Polymorphobacter megasporae: one gene and its partners. The protein of the gene in region 1 interacts with the protein of each later gene in a pairwise test. Links are inferred from orthologs where the notes say so. Each region holds a gene or a part of one and is shown on either strand. Other genes may lie near its edges.

Region 1 (4,568 bases):
CTCGCGGTCAGCGCAAGTCGGACGCGGGTCGACAGCATAAGCAATTCCTTCGGCAATCCGCCAGATATAGCATTTCGGCCGCAGCTAGCCATCACGATGATACGGATGTCCCGCCAGCAGCGATGTCGCACGATAAAGCTGCTCGGCGAGCATTGCGCGAACGAGCAGGTGCGGCCATGTCGCGGGGCCGAAACTGAGCAACAAGCCGGCAGTCGCCCGCGCAGCTTCGCCATGCCCATCGGCCGGACCGATGATAAAGCGCGCCTCGCGCATCCCGTCGTCGCGCCACCCCGCCAGCCGGTCGGCAAAGGCGCGCGACGTCAGCGCGGTGCCGCGTTCGTCGAGCAGGACCGTCACCGCGGGGGTCGGCAGGTCGGGGACCTTGCCGCTGCCCGCGTCGCTCAACTCGGTCAGCGTCAGCGGCCACGTGATGCGCTTGAGATAACGATCGACGAGGTCGGCCTCCGGTCCGCGTCCGATCCGGCCATGCGCAACGACGTGAAGGCGCAATTAGTCGTCTTCGCCGTCGTCGAAGGCCTCTTCGGTGCCAAGTGAGGCGGCCTCGAACGGAGTCGCATCGGGAACCGGGTCGAGATCCTTGAATGCGGAGGCTTTCGGCGGGGCGCGGCGCTCGCTGGTCGATCCGCTCGGGCCATCGAACGCCCACATCTTCTCGAGATTGTAGAAGGTGCGGACCTCGGGGCGGAACAGATGGACGATGACGTCCTGCGCGTCGATCAGCACCCAGTCGGCGGCGGGCAGGCCTTCGATCCGAACGCTGCGACCGAGTTCAGCCTTGGCACGCTCGGCGATCTTCGCTGCCATCGACGCGACCTGCCGGGTCGACCGGCCGCTCGCGATGACCATATGATCGGCAATCGATGTCTTGCCGGCGAGCGGGATCGACACGACCTCGACCGCCTGGTCGTCCTCGAGCGTCGACATCACCAGCGCGTGGAGCGCCATCACCGCGGGGTCGTTTGCGCCGACGGCACGCGGTGCAGCAGCGGTCGTCAAAGCCGTCCGGGGAGCGGCGGCGGGAGTCAAAGCCAAGTCGTAGTCCTCATCATCGGGAAGCCCGGCCGCGATCGGCCCAGGTCGGGTCAGCACTCCGGATCGCTGTCGCCGACAGCGGGCTCATCCTGATGTCGAGAACGACGATCGCCGGAAGCCTCCATTCGCGCCAGCGTCGTGCGGATGCCGAAGCATGCCGCCAACGCCTGAACCACGCCATCGCCGGCGCCGTCAAAGCTGGGCCCATATAGCCCGGACGCGCAAAAACCGCAATCGGTACGAGACGCGCCAGCGCGCGCCACCGCGACCACTGGTCGAAGTCGACGAGGTTGTCCGCGCCCATCAGCCAGACAAAGCGGACCTTGGGGTAGCGGCGGAGCAATGCGGCGACGGTATCGACCGCATAGCGGGTGCCGAGCCCGACTTCGAGATCGCTGACGACGATGCGCCGGTGCCGCGCGACAAGGTTCGCCGAGGCGACCCGCGCCGCGAGCGGGGCCATGTCGGAGCTCGTCTTGAGCGGGTTCTGCGGACTGACCAGCCACCACACTTCGTCGAGGTCGAGCAGCCGCAGCGCCTCGACGCTGATGTGGCGATGCCCGGCATGCGCTGGATTGAACGACCCGCCGAGGAGCCCGACGGTCTTCAGCCGCGCACCTGTCCGGTGCCCCGCACGATGTTCTTGTACGTTGTAAGCCCTTCAAGTGCCACAGGGCCGCGGGCGTGGAGGCGGCCGGTGGCGATGCCGATTTCTGCGCCGAAGCCGAACTCGCCGCCGTCGGCGAACTGGGTCGAGGCGTTGTGGAGGACGATCGCGCTGTCGACCTCGGTGAGGAATCGCGCGGCGGCAGTGGGGTCGGCGGTGACGATCGCGTCGGTGTGGTGCGAGCCGTGACGGGCGATGTGGTCGACTGCTCCGGCAACTCCATCAACGAGGATTACCGCAGTGATTGCATCGAGATACTCGGTGTCCCAGTCGCTGTCAGAAGCGAGGATAAGGCGGGTGTCGAGGGGCATGAGGTCGGCGGAGGCGCGGACTTCGCAGTTGGCGTCGAGGAGGGCGGTGATCAAACTGGCGGCATCGGGGCACGCGCGGTCGATCAGCAGCGTTTCCATCGCGCCGCAGACGCCGGTCCGGCGCATCTTGGCGTCGAGGACGATCGCCTTGGCCATCGCCGGATCGGCGGCGGCATCGACGTAGACGTGGTTGTTTCCGTCCAAATGCGCGAGCACCGGGACCCGCGCTTCGGCCACGACGCGCGCGACTAACCCCTTGCCGCCGCGAGGAATTATGACGTCGATCAGACCATGGGCGGCGAGCATTGCGCCGACCAGAGCGCGGTCGGGGGAGGCGACGAGCTGGATCGCGGCGGCGGGGAGCCCGGCGGATTCGAGGCCTTCGACCAATGCGGCGTGGATTGCGGCGTTCGATGCCGCTGCTTCGCTGCCGCCGCGGAGAATGACGGCGTTTCCGGCCATCAGGCACAGGGCTCCGGCATCGGCGGTGACGTTCGGGCGGCTTTCGTAGATGATCCCGACCACGCCGAGCGGCACCCTAACCCGTTCGAATCGCAGGCCGTTGGGCTGTTCCCAGGCGGCGATCACCGCACCGACCGGGTCGGGCAGGGCGGCGACGGCGTCGAGTCCGGCGGCGATTGCCTCGATTCGGGCCTCGTCGAGGGTCAATCGGTCGATCAAAGCGGGTGAAAGATGAGGTGCCGCCGCCAGATCGCGCCGATTCGCTGCCAGAATCGCTCCGGCCCTCGCGCGCACAGACACCGCACAGGCGCGCACCCCGTCGGCTTTCGCCCGCGCCTCTTCGCGCGCTAGCAGCACCGCCGCCCCGCGCGCAGCGGCCCCCATTTCGGCGATGATCGCCGTCGCGTCGGTCACAGCAGCACCAGATGATCGCGGTGGATCAGCGCCGAGCGCGGGGCATAGCCGAGCAGCCCGGCCTGCGCGTCGTTGCGCTGGCCGGCGATGCGCGCGGCGTCGGCGGCGTCATAGGCGGAAAGCCCGCGCGCGACCGCACCGCCGGGGCCGACGACCTCGACGACGTCACCGCGTTCGAACCGGCCCTCGACGCGGATCGCCCCGGCGGCGAGCAGGCTGCGCCCGGCGGCGAGGGCGACGACCGCCCCGGCGTCGACGAAAATGCGCCCGGCGACAGTCAGCCGCCCTGCCAGCCACGCCTTGCGCGCGCGCGCAGCCGGTCCCGCGACGAACACCGTGCCGTGGCCGGTCGCGGCGAAACGCGCGAGCGGACGGTCGACGCGCCCATCGGCGATCGCAAGGTGGATGCCCGCCGCGAGCGCGATCTTCGCCGCCGCGATTTTCGCCGCCATCCCTCCGGTGCCGACGCCGGAGCCCGATTCGGCGCTCGCCATGACCTCGACCTCGGGGCCGATCGCGTCGACGGTCGGGATCAGCGCCGCCGCCGGATCGCGCCGCGGATCGCCCGAATACAGTCCGTCGATGTCGGACAGCAGGATCACCGCCGCGGCCCCGGCGGCCTGTCCGGCGCGCGCGGCGAGGCGGTCGTTGTCGCCGAAGCGGATTTCGGCGGTGGCGACGCTGTCGTTTTCGTTGATCACCGGGACGACACCGAGCGTCAGCAGCCGGTCGAGCGTCGCTGCGACGTTGAGGTAGCGCCGCCGGTCCTCGAGGTCGCCGAGCGTCAGCAGGATCTGCGCCGCCTGGATATCGTGCGCTGCGAGCAGTTCGGCATAGCACGATGCGAGCATGATCTGTCCCGTCGCGGCTGCCGCCTGCGCGTCCTCGAGGCTCGCCCGCCCGCGCTTGGGCAGGCCGAGCCGCTGCGCCCCAAGCGCGATCGCGCCCGAGGTGACGATCGCGACCTGTTGGCCTGCGGCGCGTCGTTCGGCGATATCGGCGAGGACGCCGGCGAGCCAGTCGCGACGGACGATGCCGTCGTCACCGACGAGGAGCGAGGAGCCGATCTTGACGATGAGTCGGGGGCATTGCGCGGGGGAGAAGCGCGCGACGCGCTGGCGGATTGCGTCGTCCCCCCCATTAAGCTCGTCATCCCCGCGCAGGCGGGGACCCATCACCCCGACCGGCTGGGCTGATGGGTCCCCGCCTGCGCGGGGATGACGGTTGAGATTAGGACCGCCCCCCTCAACTGAAGCCGCACCCCCGCCTTCGCGGGGATGACGGTTGGGGTTGGACCCGCCAGCGTCAACTGCATCCACGCTTTCGCTGGGTGCGCGGTTGGGATTGGAGTCGCTCCCTAGACCGGCGTCCACGCCTTGTCCTTCGCTGCCCCTGCCGCGGGGGCCTTCGCCTTGCCGACCGCCTCGACCAGCCGGTCGAGCACCGCATCCATGCCGTCGCGGGTTGCCCCCGACAGGACGAACACCGGCTTGCCGCTCGCCTTTTCCAGTGCTTTCTTCTTCTTCGCCAGCACCTTCGGCTCGACGAGGTCGCTCTTGTTCAGCGCGATGATCTCGTCCTTCGACTCGAGGCCCGCGCCATAGGCGTCGAGTTCGTCGCGGACGATCTCGTACGATTCGACCGGGTCGGGCTCGTTGGCG
Region 2 (3,787 bases), 360 kb from region 1 along the record:
CGGGATATTGCTCCTGGAGCGGACGCAGCTGCATCAGCGCGGTCGAGACGTGGTTCTGCGCCTGCTCGTATGCCGCAACCTTGCCGGGATCCTTGAGATCTTCGTCCGACAGATGGATCGCGTTCGCCGAGGCGCGCGCCTGCGTCACGCCGATGAGAACGTCTTTTTCCTGCTTGGCATAGCCCTGGACGGTGGCGACAAGATTGGGAATCAGGTCGGCGCGGCGCTGATACTGGTTCTCGACCTGCGCCCAGGCGGCCTTGGCGGCCTCCTCCTTGGTCGGGATCGTGTTCACCCCGCAGCCGGCAAGGCCGACGGTCAGGGCCAGCGGAAGCGCGAGACGGGCGGCGGTGCGGCGGGTCGACTGCATCGATAACTCCCTTGGGTTCCGGGTATATCCGCCGCCAGTACCCAAGGTGGCGACGAACCGCTATAAGATAAGGTGTATTGCACAGGCGTAACAGAGGGGTGCCAGATGTTTGCCGAATTCAAGACTTTTATCGCGCGCGGTAACGTTCTCGACCTCGCGGTCGCGGTCGTCATCGGTGCTGCGTTCGGCGCGATCGTCGCGTCGCTGACCGAGGATCTGATCATGCCGTTGATCGGCTTTCTCACCGGCGGCGTCGATTTCTCGTCGCACTTCATCCGCCTCGGGGCGATCCCGGCGAACTACACCGGCAGCCTCGAGGATTATGCCGCGCTCAAGAAGGCCGGCGTCGCGCTGTTCGGCTACGGCAAGTTCCTGACCGCAGTGATCAACTTCGTGATCATCGCGTTCGCGATTTTCATGCTTGTCCGCGCGGCGAACAAGTTCCTGGCGAAGACGCTTGCGGGGATGACCGCGAAGGCGGCGGTTCCAGCCGATGTCGTCGTGCTCAACGAAATCCTTGCCGAGCTGAAAAAGCGCCCGCTGGTTTAACGGGGTTTAGCCTAAATCTCCTTGTCATCCCCACCTACGCGGGGATGACAGAAAATTCGGAGATCACGCCGGGTAGGCGCGGACCGTCGTCGGGACGAGCGACACCGCGTCGCCGGGGGCCAGCCCGACGGGAACCACATCGAGTGTGACTTCGACCGTCTTCCCTGCGGCGACACACTCGATCGCGGCAAGCGCGCCGGTGCGGGCGATCCGCCGGACGGTGGCGGCGATCCCGTCGGTCCTGGCCGTCGCGATCTCGAATTCATGCGGGCGGACGAAGGCGACCCCGCGTCCGTCGGCGGCGGGCGGAGCACTGTTCGCCAGCCGCATCCCGCCGATCACGACCGCGCCGCCGTCGAGGCTGCAGTCGAAGCGGTTCGCGTTGCCGATGAAGTCGGCGACGAACGCGGTCGTCGGGCGGTTGTAGACTGCGTCGGGGGTGTCGACCTGCTCGATCCGCCCGGCATTCATCACCGCGACCCGGTCGGCGAGGTCGAGCGCCTCGTCCTGGTCGTGGGTGACGAAGATCGACGTCAGCCCCATCGTCTCGTGGACGCCGCGCAGCCAGCGGCGGAGGTCGTTGCGCACCTTGGCATCCAACGCGCCGAACGGCTCGTCGAGCAGCAGGACGCTCGGCTCGACCGCGAGTGCGCGGGCGAGCGCGACGCGCTGGCGCTGGCCGCCCGAGAGCTGCGCCGGAAAGCGCTTGCCCATGCCGGGAAGCTGGATCAGCGTCAGCAGCTCCTCCACGCGCGCGGCGATATCCTTGGCGGCAGGCCGCTCGCGGCGCGGCTTGACCGTCAGCCCGAAGCCGATGTTGTCGGCGACGCTCATGTGTCGGAACAAGGCGTAATGCTGGAAGACGAAGCCGACCTCGCGCTCGCGCGCCGGGCGGTTGCCGACGTCCACCCCGTCGAAGGCGATGCTCCCGGAGTCGGGGAAATCGAGGCCGCCGATGACGCGGAGCAAGGTCGTCTTGCCCGATCCCGACGGCCCGAGCAGCGCGAGGAATTCGCCGGGGCGGACGTCGAGGCTGACCTCGTTCAAGGCCGCGAATGCGCCGAAGCGCTTGACCAGACCGTCGACCGAAACCGTCAATGCCCGGCCCCCGCCAGTTGGTCGCGGAAGCGCCATTCGAGAAGCGACTTCGCCACCAACGTCACCAGCGCGAGACCGGCGAGGATCGAGGCGACGGCGAAGGCGGCGACATAATTATATTCATTGTACAGGATCTCGATGTGGAGCGGCAGGGTGTTGGTCAGCCCGCGAATATGCCCGCTGACGACCGATACCGCGCCGAATTCGCCCATCGCCCGGGCGTTGCACAGCAGCACGCCGTACAGCAATCCCCAGCGGATATTCGGCAGCGTGACGTGCCAGAAGGTCTGCAGCCCCGACGCGCCGAGCGAGCGCGCCGCCTCTTCGTCGGTCCGGCCCTGCTCCTGCATCAGCGGGATCAACTCGCGCGCAACGAAGGGAAAGGTGACGAATACCGTCGCCAGCACGATGCCGGGGACCGCGAAGACGATCTGGATATCGTGCTCGCGCAGCCACGGCCCGAGCCAGCCCTGGAGCCCAAACAGCAGGACATAGATCAGCCCCGACACGACGGGCGACACCGACAGCGGCAGGTCGATCAGCGTGATCAGGACGCTTTTGTAGCGGAAGTCGAACTTGGTGATCGCCCACGACGCCGCGAGCCCGAAGACGATGTTGAGCGGAACCGCGATCGCGGCGACGATCAGCGTCAGGCGCATCGCCGCGAGCGCGTCCTTTTCGCCGATCGCGGTCTGGAACGCGGCGATCCCCTTGGCGAACGCTCCGGCGAAGACCGCGGCGAGCGGCAGCGCAAGGTTGACCAGCAGGAACGCGAGCGCGACGCCGATCAGCGCCCACCGCACCCAAGCTGGTTCGGAGACGCCCGGCTTCATTCCGGCGCCATCCGCTTGCGGTCCCACGCCTGGAGCAGGTTGATCGCGAACAGCACCGCGAACGACGCCGTCAGCATCGTCGCGGCGATCGCCGTGGCCCCGGCATAATTATATTGTTCGAGCTGCTGGACGATCAGCAGCGGCGCGATCTCCGAGCGGTAGGGCAGGTTCCCGGCGATGAAGATCACCGAGCCATATTCGCCGACCCCGCGCGCGAAGGCGAGCGCGAAGCCGGTCGCGAGCGATGGCAGGATCGCGGTCAGGATGACGCGGAGAAAGGTCTGGCGGCGGCCCGCACCGAGGCTCGCAGCGGCCTCCTCGACGTCGTGGCCGAGGTCGGCAAGGACCGGCTCGACGGTGCGAACGACGAACGGCAGGCCGATGAAGGTCAGCGCGACGACGACGCCCAGTGGCTCGAACGCGACCTTGACCCCGAGCGGCGCGAGCAGGCCGCCAATCCAGCCGTTCGGCGCGTAGAGCGCGGTCAGGGCGATGCCGGCAACCGCGGTTGGCAGCGCGAACGGCAGGTCGACGAGCGCGCCGACGACGCGCTTGCCGGGGAAGTCGTAGCGGACCAACACCCACGCGACGATCAGCCCGAAGACGCTGTTGATCGCCGCCGCGATCGCCGCCGCGCCGAAGCTCAGCCGGTACGCGAGCAGCGCGCGCCGCGACAGCGCCACCGCGACATATTCGTCCCAGCCCAATCCGGCGGTCTTGATGAAGATTGCCGACAGTGGAATCAGGACGATGATGCACAGATAGAAGACGGTGAAGCCGAAGGTCAGGCCGAAGCCCGGAATGATCGACCGCCGCCGGATCATTTTCAGCGTTTGGCCGCTTCGAAGATCTGGTCGAACATCCCGCCGTCGGCGAAATGGACCGCCTGCGTCTTCGCCCAGCCGCCGAAATTGCGGTCGATCGTGAACATCTGGAC
Region 3 (3,787 bases), 340 kb from region 1 along the record:
CAGGTCGGTGAAGCCGCCGCACGCTAGACTCAGCTTGGCCCAGATGCTGTCGGCCGCCTTGACCGAGACCTGCTGCCCGACGATCGCCCGCATCAGCGTCTCGGGGCCGCGCTCGCGGATGCGGGGTTCGGGCATGCCGGCGCGGTCGATCGCCGCGGCGATCGCGGGCGATTTCGCGGCGATCGCGGTCATCCCGGCGTGCAACTCGGCGGCGGTCAGTCCCATGCGGCGGTCGATCCCTTGTCTCGCGGTGACGGACGCGTAATAGGCGCTTGCCTCATCATCCGTCGACAGGTCTACCCCGTGCCCCATATCCTCGTTACCGATCGCGCCGGAACCGAAGCCGAAGTTGCCGCCAAGCCCGGCCATTCGGTGATGGAGATCATCCGCGACGGCGGCTTCGATGAACTCCTCGCGCTGTGCGGCGGGTCGTGCAGCTGCGCCACCTGCCACGTTTATGTCGATCCCGAGTGGTTCGACAAAGTCGGCCCGGCCAATCTCGACGAGGACGACCTGCTCGACAGTTCGGACCACCGCGTCGCGACGTCGCGCCTGTCGTGCCAAATCAATTTCACCCCGGCGCTCGACGGGCTCAAGGTCCGGATTGCGCCGGAAGACTAAGGCCGATCGCCGGGTTCCTCCGGGGAGGTTTCCCAAAACCCCCCAACCCGGTAAACCATCGCCGATGTTGCGCCCCGAACTCCGCCACCAGGGCTTTTTCACCGACAAGAACCGTGCCTTCTGGTTGCTCCAGGGCGGCGGCTGGGGTGGTTATCTGCTCGTGCGGACGCTTGGCGGCCTCGCCAACCGGATGGGGCTGACCTTCGTCCTGCCGACGATCATCGTCACCGCAACGGGTTTTTCGCTGACGCTGCTGATGGCCGCAGCGTATCGGCGGGTCATCACGATGCGCGCCGTTTTCGTCTGGACGTTGACGCTGCTGATCCTCAGCGCGGCGTCGGCGCTGTTCTCGACGCTCGAGGTCTGGGCGCACGCGACCTTCTACGAGCCGGGGTGGAAGCCGCAGGGGATCGAGTTCCTCGGCGCGATCCTGCTCGACTTCTCGGTCCTCGGCGCGTGGAGCGGACTGTATTTCGGCATCAACTATTACCTTCTGCTGGCCGACCAGTCGGCGCGGATGGTCAGTGTCTCGGCGCAGGCGAATTCGGCGCAGCTCGAGATGCTGCGCTACCAGCTGAACCCGCATTTCCTGTTCAACACGCTCAATTCGATCTCGACGCTGGTGCTGCTCAAGCAGACCGAGCGGGCGAACGCGATGCTCAGCCGTCTGTCGTCGTTCCTCCGCTACAGTCTCGTCGGCGAGCGGGAGGGGCTGGCGACGGTCGCGCAGGAAACCGAGGCGCTCAAGCTGTACCTCGACATCGAGCGGACGCGCTTCGAGGAACGCCTGCGCGCGCGTTTCGAGATCGAGCCGCAGGCGATGATCGCGCGGCTGCCGTCGCTGATCCTCCAGCCGATCATCGAAAACGCGGTCAAATATGCGGTGACGCCGAGCGAGGATGGGGCCGACATCGACATCGATATCCGCGTCCTTGGGGCAAACGAGAACCGCCGCCTGATCATCACCGTTGCCGACACCGGCCCGGGGATCGACTTCGCGGCGTTGAACGGCGAGGCCCCGGTGACTACATCGGGAACGGGTGTCGGGTTGCCGAACATTCGCGATCGGCTCGCGCAGGCATACGGCGACGACCATCGGTTCGAGCTCGAACCGAACCTGCCGCGCGGTCTGATCGTGTTGCTGGACTTGCCGTTCCAGACCGACGACGGCAAAACGAGCGACGAGCTTTCGGTGGCAACCGAAGGCGGCCGCATCGATCTGAAGGCGGGGGCGCAGGTACCGGGACAATGGACCAGGGAAAGCGCAGTATGATTCGCACCATCCTCGTCGACGACGAACGCCTCGCGATCCAGGGGCTTGAGCTGCGGCTGGCGCCGTTCGACGACGTCGAGATCGTCGAGCGCTGCGCCAATGGCCGCGAGGCGATCCGCGCGATCAAGACGCTCAAGCCCGATCTCGTCTTCCTCGATATCCAGATGCCGGGCTTCGACGGCTTTTCGGTCGTCGGCGGGCTGGCCGAGGTCGAGCCGCCGCTGTTCGTCTTCGTCACCGCGTACATGCAGCACGCGGTGAAGGCGTTCGAGGCGCACGCCGTCGACTATTTGATGAAGCCGGTCGAGGAGGACCGCCTTGCCGCGACGCTCGACCGGGTCCGCACCCGGCTCGACGAGAAGCGCAGTTGTGAGGAGCGCGAGCGGCTCAAGGATATCCTCGTCCAGGTCGCTCCCGATTCGATGCCCGACGACATGGCGGCGGACGCCGATCCGGCGGCGAATCGCTTCGAGCGGATCATCAACATCAAGGATCGCGGGCAGATTTTCCGCGTCGAGGTCGACGATATCGAACGGATCGACGCTGCCGGCGATTACATGTGCATCTACACCGCCGACCAGACGCTGATCCTGCGCGAAACGATGAAGGACCTTGAGAAGCGCCTCGATCCGCGCCGCTTCCAGCGCGTCCACCGCTCGACGATCGTCAATCTCGACAACGTCAAATCGGTCAAGCCGCACACGAACGGCGAATGCTTCCTCGTCCTCGGTTCGGGAACGCAGATCAAGGTCAGCCGCAGCTATCGGGATGTCGTCGCCCGCTTTCTCTAGCGCGTCGTCCAAGGCACGGTGCAGTAACGAATCGATGAACGCCGGATAACGGCGGAACTCACACGCGGTTCAGGGGTCGTGTGGCAATGCAGATGTCGATGGCAATGTGCCGTCGCGTTAAACAGAGGATTGCCATGCGTACGTTGATCTTGTCCGCGCTCCTGCTGACGGCGGCTGTTCCTGCCTTCGCGCAGGAAGCACCCCGCGATCAGAATTTTGAACATCGGGATGGCGACCACCGGGGTGACAATCGTGGTGGCGACAACCGTGGCGGCGACCAGCGCGGCGGCGATAACCGTGGCGACCAGCGCGGTGGCGACAACCGCGGCGGCGATAACCGTGGTTTCGACAACCGTGGCGGTGATCATCGCGACTTCCGTGGCGGCGACAATCGCGGCGGTTACGGCCAGGGCTATGCCCAGGGCTACCGCCAGGGCGAGCATCGCGGTTGGGGCGACGACCGCCGCAATTTCCAGGCGGCGGAGGGCTATGGCCGCTGGCGTGGCCCGGCGTTCAATTACCCGCGCGGCTATGGCTATCGCTATTACGCCCCCGGCGCATTCCTGCCGCGCGTGTTTTTCGGCGGCAACTACTGGATCGGCAACCCCGGCTACTACCAGCTTCCGCCCGCTTACGGCGGCACGCGCTGGATCCGCGTCGGCCCCGATGCCCTGCTGATCCGCGGCTACGACGGCTATGTCGTCCGCGTCATCCGCGGCATCTTCTACTAATTTACCATTCCTGCGCCGGAGCGATATCGGTTCCGGCGCGTAATGATCTGACCTTTAGGAGAGCATAATGATCAAAAACTTGCTTTTTGCTGCGGCGGCCGTCGCGTCGCTCGGCGCGTCGATCGCTGCGAGCGCGCAGGACCGGATGGACGTCCGTCACGACCGGATGGAAATGCGCCATGACCGCCGCGACTTCCGCCACGATCGGCGCATGATGCGCCACGACCACCGGGAGATGCGCGGCCGCTACTTCTCGAACGGCCGTTATTACCATCACCGCTTTCGCCAGCACGGCCGGTGGATGTACCGCTAGCCGAGGCGCGTGACTGCCGCCCAACGGCGACGGACATGAATGAGACGGCCGGGCCCAT

Evidence for each region.
Region 2: the proteins of KTC28_RS07020 (region 1) and KTC28_RS05225 interact in binary tests that used the Escherichia coli proteins (3 or more experiments, as listed by UniProt). The link is inferred for Polymorphobacter megasporae from one-to-one orthologs.
Region 3: the proteins of KTC28_RS07020 (region 1) and KTC28_RS05330 interact in binary tests that used the Escherichia coli proteins (3 or more experiments, as listed by UniProt). The link is inferred for Polymorphobacter megasporae from one-to-one orthologs.

The regions. Positions count from the first base shown.
Region 1 is NZ_CP081848.1:1,484,129-1,488,696, forward strand. Bases 769-3,759 are described here. They hold KTC28_RS07020 (glutamate-5-semialdehyde dehydrogenase), read right to left. Parts: upstream 2,878-3,759; coding sequence 1,660-2,877; downstream 769-1,659. Other genes in these bases: rsfS (ribosome silencing factor), read right to left, coding at 769-966; KTC28_RS07015 (nicotinate-nucleotide adenylyltransferase), read right to left, coding at 1,067-1,663; proB (glutamate 5-kinase), read right to left, coding at 2,904-3,759. Also shown: KTC28_RS07000 (S41 family peptidase), read right to left, coding at 1-38; KTC28_RS07005 (23S rRNA (pseudouridine(1915)-N(3))-methyltransferase RlmH), read right to left, coding at 85-510; more of rsfS, read right to left, coding at 511-768; more of proB, read right to left, coding at 3,760-4,082; GTPase ObgE, read right to left, coding at 4,265-4,568. UniProt on the Escherichia coli protein: Catalyzes the NADPH-dependent reduction of L-glutamate 5-phosphate into L-glutamate 5-semialdehyde and phosphate. The product spontaneously undergoes cyclization to form 1-pyrroline-5-carboxylate.
Region 2 is NZ_CP081848.1:1,129,144-1,132,930, forward strand. Bases 1-2,999 are described here. They hold KTC28_RS05225 (sulfate/molybdate ABC transporter ATP-binding protein), read right to left. Parts: upstream 2,018-2,999; coding sequence 983-2,017; downstream 1-982. Other genes in these bases: KTC28_RS05215 (LemA family protein), read right to left, coding at 1-370; mscL (large conductance mechanosensitive channel protein MscL), read left to right, coding at 476-919; cysW (sulfate ABC transporter permease subunit CysW), read right to left, coding at 2,014-2,850; cysT (sulfate ABC transporter permease subunit CysT), read right to left, coding at 2,847-2,999. Outside these bases: more of cysT, read right to left, coding at 3,000-3,674; KTC28_RS05240 (sulfate ABC transporter substrate-binding protein), read right to left, coding at 3,677-3,787. UniProt on the Escherichia coli protein: Part of the ABC transporter complex CysAWTP involved in sulfate/thiosulfate import. Responsible for energy coupling to the transport system.
Region 3 is NZ_CP081848.1:1,148,272-1,152,058, forward strand. The notes cover bases 789-3,787. They hold KTC28_RS05330 (LytR/AlgR family response regulator transcription factor), read left to right. Parts: upstream 789-1,890; coding sequence 1,891-2,685; downstream 2,686-3,787. Other genes in these bases: KTC28_RS05325 (sensor histidine kinase), read left to right, coding at 789-1,894; KTC28_RS05335 (RcnB family protein), read left to right, coding at 2,820-3,416; KTC28_RS05340 (hypothetical protein), read left to right, coding at 3,484-3,729. In the rest of the region: KTC28_RS05315 (DNA-3-methyladenine glycosylase family protein), read right to left, coding at 1-225; KTC28_RS05320 (2Fe-2S iron-sulfur cluster-binding protein), read left to right, coding at 304-621; more of KTC28_RS05325, read left to right, coding at 686-788. UniProt on the Escherichia coli protein: Member of the two-component regulatory system BtsS/BtsR, which is part of a nutrient-sensing regulatory network composed of BtsS/BtsR, the low-affinity pyruvate signaling system YpdA/YpdB and their respective target proteins, BtsT and YhjX.